Regions from separate parts of the Janthinobacterium sp. FW305-128 genome, predicted to be linked through region 3. Evidence: predicted binding sites of a transcription regulator. Region 3 holds the regulator's gene; each other region holds the start of a gene.
What was found. Region 3 encodes LexA, which represses DNA repair genes until DNA is damaged. Its sites were predicted from a motif close to ACTGTATNNNNATACAGT; they were not measured.
Positions count from the first base shown of each region.

Region 1: IGS60_RS17715 (error-prone DNA polymerase) is a predicted target of LexA. The motif match lies at 1,295-1,312, and genes of this name have one in related genera.
Region 2: imuA (translesion DNA synthesis-associated protein ImuA) is a predicted target of LexA. The motif match lies at 1,033-1,050, and genes of this name have one in related genera.

Region 1 is NZ_JACYMK010000008.1:127,558-129,827, reverse strand. It holds gene IGS60_RS17715 (error-prone DNA polymerase) at 1-1,281, opposite strand, end outside; gene IGS60_RS17710 (transcriptional regulator) at 1,447-1,797, opposite strand; gene IGS60_RS17705 (DUF6516 family protein) at 1,794-2,159, opposite strand.
Region 2 is NZ_JACYMK010000008.1:62,169-64,438, reverse strand. It holds gene IGS60_RS17470 (DNA polymerase Y family protein) at 1-311, opposite strand, end outside; gene imuA (translesion DNA synthesis-associated protein ImuA) at 244-987, opposite strand; gene IGS60_RS17460 (hypothetical protein) at 1,400-2,122, shown strand.
Region 3 is NZ_JACYMK010000008.1:257,838-260,107, forward strand. It holds gene IGS60_RS18245 (cystathionine gamma-synthase family protein) at 1-786, shown strand, start outside; gene lexA (transcriptional repressor LexA) at 1,023-1,658, opposite strand; gene rpsF (30S ribosomal protein S6) at 1,934-2,270, shown strand, end outside.

The DNA.
Region 1 (2,270 bases), 130 kb from region 3:
GCTGATCACCACGGCCGCCAGCGCGGCCCGTTCGCGCCCATATTTGCCGTAGATATATTGGATGACCTCTTCGCGCCGCTGGTGCTCGAAATCGACGTCGATATCGGGCGGCTCGTTGCGCTCGCGCGACATGAAGCGCCCGACCAGGCAATTGCCGCGCGCCGGGTCCACTTCCGTGATGTGCAGGCAATAGCAGACGGCCGAATTGGCGGCCGAACCCCGGCCCTGGCACAGGATGTTTTGCGAGCGCGCAAAGCGCACGATATCGTAGACGGTCAAAAAATACGCTTCGTAGGAAAGATCCCGGATCAGCTCCAGCTCCTGCTCGATCTGTTCCTGCACGTTCGCCGGGATACCGAGCGGAAAGCGCAGGCGCGCGCCCGCATACGTTTCCTCGCGCAGATACGTCGCCGGCGTGTGGCCGTGCGGCACCAGCTCGTCCGGATAGTCATAGCGCAAGCTGTCGAGGGAAAACGTGCACTGACCGGCGATGCGCACGGTTTCCGCCAGCGCTTGCGGCGGATACACATTGGCCAGGCGCAAGCGCGCGCGCAGATGCTGTTCCGCATTTTGCGCCAGCGCATAGCCGCACTCGCCCACGGGTTTGCCCACGCGGATCGCGCACAGGGTGTCGAGCAAGGGCTTGCGCGACCGCACGTGCATGCACACGTGGCCGACGGCCGCCACGGACAAGCCCAGCGCCTGCGCCGCCTCCTGCACGGCGCCGCGGTGCGCGTCATCCTGCGCCCGCTGCAGCAGGTTCAGGCCGATCCAGCTGCGCTCGCGGCCAAAGGTGGACGCCATCCACTCACCCTGCGCGCGCATGGTTTCCGCCTCGGCCGCATAGCCGGGCAGCAAGATCATCAAACAGCCGGGCAAGCCCCGCAAATGGGCAAACTCCGCCGCAGGCGCGGTGAAATCATCGGGCGTCAGCAGATAGCGCCCCTTGGCCGCCCGCGTGCGCGCCATGGTGATCAGTTCCGACAAGTTGCCGTAACCATCGATATCGCGCACCAGCGCCAGCAGGGACGGCCCCGGACTGCCGTCGGCCTGCGTCAAATGGAAATGCGCGCCGATAATCAGGTGAAAACCGGCCCGCTTGGCCACCGCATGGGCGCGCACGACGCCGGCCAGCGAACACTCGTCAGTAATGGCCAGCGCCTTGTAACCGAGCTGCACGGAGCGCGCCACCAGCTCTTCCGCATGCGAGGCCCCATGCAGGAAGCTGAAATTGCTCAGGCAGTACAACTCAGCATACTCGGGTAAGACGGCGCCCCACATGATCTACCTCAATACTGTATATAAACACAGTATAATATACTCATCCTGAGTCAAGTAGCCGGCTCCAGTCGGATAGTGTTCATTTTGATGGGCGCATAGAGCGTCTGCCGGCCCGCGCTAGGCTTTGGCCTGTCGCATGACAGGCCACATTGACAGTCCGGCAAATCAGTTAGCAACTATGCGAAACTCCGTCGCTGTGGCTACGGGGCGAACTTGATTTCGCTCCCGTTTCAATTCCACGATGCCGTAATTGGACATTGTTTTCAATGTGCGCGACAGGTTGCTCGGTTTACGACCCGTTGTTTCAGCCAATGCAGAGATGGATTCCGGTTGCGTTTCCAGAATCACGTGCAACAACGCCCGGTTTTCGTCGCTCAAGACTTCCGCCAGCGATTTGATCGAAGTGAACCAGACCTTGGGCTCATCCGCCTTCGGTTTATATATGCCGCGAGCGATGGCGAGCACGCGTTCGCGGATTTTCTCTTGCGGCATGATGCCAATAAAAATCGGTTTCATTGCTTTTTTATCTCCAGCAAAATGCGGTCCACGTCAGCAAAAAAATCATTGATGAGATGCTGCGCATCCTTGAATTCGTATGGCACTCCCTGATCTGACGGATGCCGGTGTTTATGGTCGAATGCCACGATACGTCCCGCATATTTGAATTTCTTTGGCGGCTTTACCATGTGCGCATTGTCGTAACCGAGGATGCGTTTGCCATACGGTTCGTGCAGCGTCAGCGAGTAGCGTATGCCGTGAGGAATCTCATCCGACACTTCCGTCCGCCTGGCTTCTATCTTGATCCAATAACCCCCATCCTGGTCGAGGATGGAACCATCCAGGTCCAGCAATGTATCGATGGCAGGATCGGTCCTCATGCGGGAAGTATATCATCTGCTGATATGTCACTTCCACGAAAGCGTCAATAGGCGCAGCCTTTGACTCCATCCAGCCAAGACATCGCGAAGCTTTGCACTTATTTTCGTTTA
Region 2 (2,270 bases), 200 kb from region 3:
CTCACATCCATCAGGATAGAGAAGTCATCTTGAAGCGTTACCTCTGGGGTGTACTGCAACAGAGCCATAGAGATGGCGTCCAGCGCCAAGGCCTCCTTCTCAAGACTGCGCTCAAGTATCACCGTACCAGGTGCGATGGCCGACACGCCCCCAATGCGCATCCCCAAACGCACGCCGCTGTGCGCGGCACCGGGCGATATTGCCGCGACCTGCTCCTGATGCATTACTGCATACGGACCTGGCTCAGACCAGGATGGCCGCAGCGTTTCTAATGGCAGTAGTGGAAGGTACACGCTTAACAGTAATTTCATGGTCTATATCCAGATGCTGACGACCAGCGGGCATGTCCGCAAGCGGTATAAAAAAGGGGTTGTCACAATGAGGCCCCCGACGTTTGATAATGTCGACCGACACACCGCCTAGAGCCGGCCGAAGCCCGATTCGAAGCGGTGATGGCGACGAGTCGACACTGCTGGAAAGCGGCCGTATCAGCCATAGCCATGTATCTGTGCTTTGGGCTGCCAGGTTCAACCGCCTCAGGGATTCTGAGAGGACGTTCGACTGCCAAAGCACGACGGCCCCGCACGAGCCGTTTTTCAAGATTTGTTCCGCAGACCAAAGCGCATCGGCCGAACTGCTCGGCCGAAGCCAAAGCAGATTGCGGTCAACAAGCCCCCAGGATTTGCATGTCATGGCATGCGGTAGATATGGCGGCTGAATCAATGCGATGCGTTGCGTAGTTGCCAACTTGGCGAGAGCAGGTTTGAGCAACTGCATCTCGCCGATACCCGCCTGTTGAAGTAGTACCTCCACCAAAGCGGACCTGGGCCATCCACCGTTTGGCAGTTCCGCGTCCAAAGCCGCATGGCCGGTCGTGCAGGTCGTCGACCTGGACAACGCAAGTTCGCTCGCACGCCAAACATCCTGCAGGGGCAGTTGCAGAAGCGCGCGAGTTGACTCGCTTTGGATGAGGGGTGGGCACAGCATTGAATTTGGTCACGTGGTTAGGGTTGGCAAAGGTTTTGCAAAAATACTGTACGCGCATACAGTATAATTCATGGGATGAAAAAAAACACTCTTGATTTGAGTGCATAAAAAACAACATTATCTAGGTGGAATTGTCTTGTGGTGATGAAGCGCCATTTTCCAGTACGGACTGGCTCATTGGAATCGGCAGGTTTGTTGAGTTTGGAGTGGCCGAAGCTACGTGGTCTACAACTATAGAAATTCGAATTAACAGTACAATATAGTGATTTAAGGCAACTATTTTCCCGTTATGATTGATGTGTTGCATCCCGTCGAAGATAGGATACCCTACGACAATTCCGCTCCAAAAAGGTAAAGCGGGTTGGTATTAGTACTGAGTACTTGCAAGAGAGCCTCGGCCACTGACGCCGAAATGATGAAGTGCTATTTTGGCGTGATGTGCAGCGGAGTTGAACACTGCGCGACCGTTCTGGACTCGGTTTGCGGTAAGGAGAATTGTCTGATTTATTGTCAAAAATGGATGTCAAGTAAGCAGCATTTGAAGGTATTTAAGGGAGTTTACAATTGCGGATTTTTTCTGACGTTGATACTGCACCTTTTAATATTTGTTGGCCCTTGGTTATGGTTGTCCAGGACTCATAATTACTCCCCCAACATTTTAGGTACCGGTTCAGTTATCTCGGCTGCGCTCGCCTTTTTTGTGTTTGCGGCAACAATTCAATATTTCCCCGTGCCAGGTGGTGGTATTTGGATAGCTGTAGACGTCAAGACGGATGTGTTAGCCCTGCACATGTGGAAGAGATTTCCCAGCAGGACGGTGCTCTGTGAGGTCTCGGCTAAGGCAGTGCAACTTGGTCTGGAACTCCGTTGCAAGACCATACGCATCGAATCTCCGTTATTGGTTCGCGATGGAAGATTGCAGATGTGGGGTGACGAGCTAACGGCTCGCCTGGCCAGTTTTGGTCCACACGTAGTTATTCAGATTACGCATCCGAAAGACATGTTTTTTCTACATGCCGGACTATTTTCGTTAACTCGAAAACTCCTGAGGTATGACCTTAAAAAAAAGCATTTGCCAGCGCCACAAGGATTTTTTAAGGGTCAGACCGCCGGGTTCATAATACAACTTCCTTGATAATTCACCGCTCGCTTCTAGGGGAAGTCGTCCTTCGACATTCCCTCGAGTCGCTCCGCCATCTCTTGAAACCTCGCTGAAATCGCCAATTACTTGCTCAGCTAGCTGTCCGACGAATTGTCCATCACTAGGGCTTGCCGCAATCAAC
Region 3 (2,270 bases):
TTCGTGGAAACCATCGCCAATCCGCGCACGCAGATCGCCGACCTGAAAAAAATCGGTGACCTGTGCCGCGAAAAGGGCATCTTGTACATCGTCGACAACACGATGACGACGCCGTATTTGTTCCGCCCGAAAGCCGTGGGCGCGGGCCTCGTGGTCAATGCCTTGACGAAATCCATCGGCGGCCACGGCAATGCGCTGGGCGGCAGCTTGACGGACACGGGCGTGTTCGACTGGACGCAGTATCCGAATATTTTCGAGAACTACAAGAAGGCGGCGCCCGCGCAGTGGGGCATCGCGCAAATCCGCGCCAAGGCCTTGCGCGACTTCGGCGCGTCCCTGGGGCCGGAAGCGGCGCACCATATCGCCGTCGGCGCGGAAACCATGGCCTTGCGCATGGACCGCACCTGCTCGAACGCCCTGGCGCTGGCCACCATGCTGGCCGCCGATCCGAGAGTGGCGGCCGTGCACTACCCGGGCTTGCCGTCGCACCCGCAGCACGCCTTGGCGAGCGACCTGTTCCGCAGCTATGGTTCGCTGTTCAGCTTTGAATTGAAGGATGGCATCGATTGCTTCGATTTCCTCAATCGTTTGAATCTGGCTATTCCCGCGAGCAACCTGGGCGACACGCGCACCCTCGTCATTCCCGTCGCCCACACGATCTTCTATGAGATGGGCGCCGAGCGCCGCGCCAGCATGGGCATCGCCGAATCGCTGATCCGCGTCTCCGTCGGTATCGAGGATGAGGTGGATCTGCTTGAGGATTTCCGCCAAGCACTCGATGTATAAGTCGTCGGACAAATGAAAAGGGCCGCAACAGTCATGCTGTTGCGGCCCTTTGTTCGTGCAGTCGTTTAATGCCAGTTGCGCATCAGTCCCACAGCCAGGCCTTCCAGGGCGAATTCATCTTTCGGCAGCAGTTCGATGACGGAAACTTAGGTGTCAGAACTTAGGTGTCAGGCATGAGAAGGGGCCGCAACTAAAAACTGGGGTCAAACCCGGCGGGTCTGACCCCGGCAGGCAACTTAATGCCAGCTGCGCATGAGTCCGACGGCCAGGCCTTCCAGGGCAAATTCATCTTCCGGCGACACGGTGATGACCTTGAAGTCGGGGTTTTCCGGCAGCAGTTCGATGACGGAACCCGTCTTCTTGTAGCGCTTGACCGTGACTTCGTCGCCGATGCGGGCCACGACGATCTGGCCATTCTTGGCGCTGTCGACCTTTTTGACGGCCAGTAAATCGCCATCCATGATGCCGGCGTCGCGCATGGACCAGCCGCGCACCTTCAGCAGGAAGTCGGGCTTGGCCGAAAACAGGGCGGGGTCCACGTTGTAGCTCGCTTCCAGGTTTTCCTGGGCAAGGATGGGCGAACCGGCGGCCACCCTGCCGATCAGGGGCAGCGACATCAGCAGCGCCGCCGGCACTTTCGATGGCGGCGCTTCAGCTGCCGCGCCGATCAGGCGGATGCCGCGCGAGGTGCCGGGCGAAATCTCGATCGCGCCCTTGCGGGCCAGGGCCTGCAAATGCTCCTCGGCCGCATTGGCCGATTTGAAACCCAGTTCATTGGCAATTTCGGCACGGGTGGGAGGAAAGCCCGTGTTTTCAATCGCGTCCTTGATCAGGTTCAGGATTTGTTCTTGTCGTGCTGTCAGCTTGATCATGAGCGGTGGGTGCATACTAAAATGCTGTCTATATGAACAGTCTGTATTTTTGTACAGTATCGCCCACTATGCAAGGGGATTTCCGTGTTTTCGGCGAATTTCGCAAGAAATACTTGTTCCCGGTCGAAAAGCACGGTGGTCCGCGGGCTTTTCGGGCACTGGCGCAAGCAATGATTGAAACGTTTGCAAAAGGCGGTTATAATCTTCGGCTGACCTTCCCACACCCGTCTTGACGCCGGGGTGGGCGATTATCAATCCGACCTGAAGGAGTTTGCATGCGTCATTATGAAATAGTCTTTATCGTCCATCCGGACCAAAGCGAGCAAGTGCCCGCGATGATCGAACGCTACAAAGCCAGCGTAACCACCCGCGGCGGTTCGGTTCACCGCGTGGAAGATTGGGGCCGCCGTCAAATGGCTTACTCGATCCAAAAGCTGCCTAAAGCACACTACATCTGCCTGAACATCGAATGCGACAACGAGACCCTGGTCGAGTTGGAAACAGCATTCAAATTCAATGATGCCGTGTTGCGTCACCTGACCGTTAAAATGAAGAAAGCTGAAACAGCTCCTTCGCCGATGATGAAATCGGTACAACGCGAAGACGCGGCCA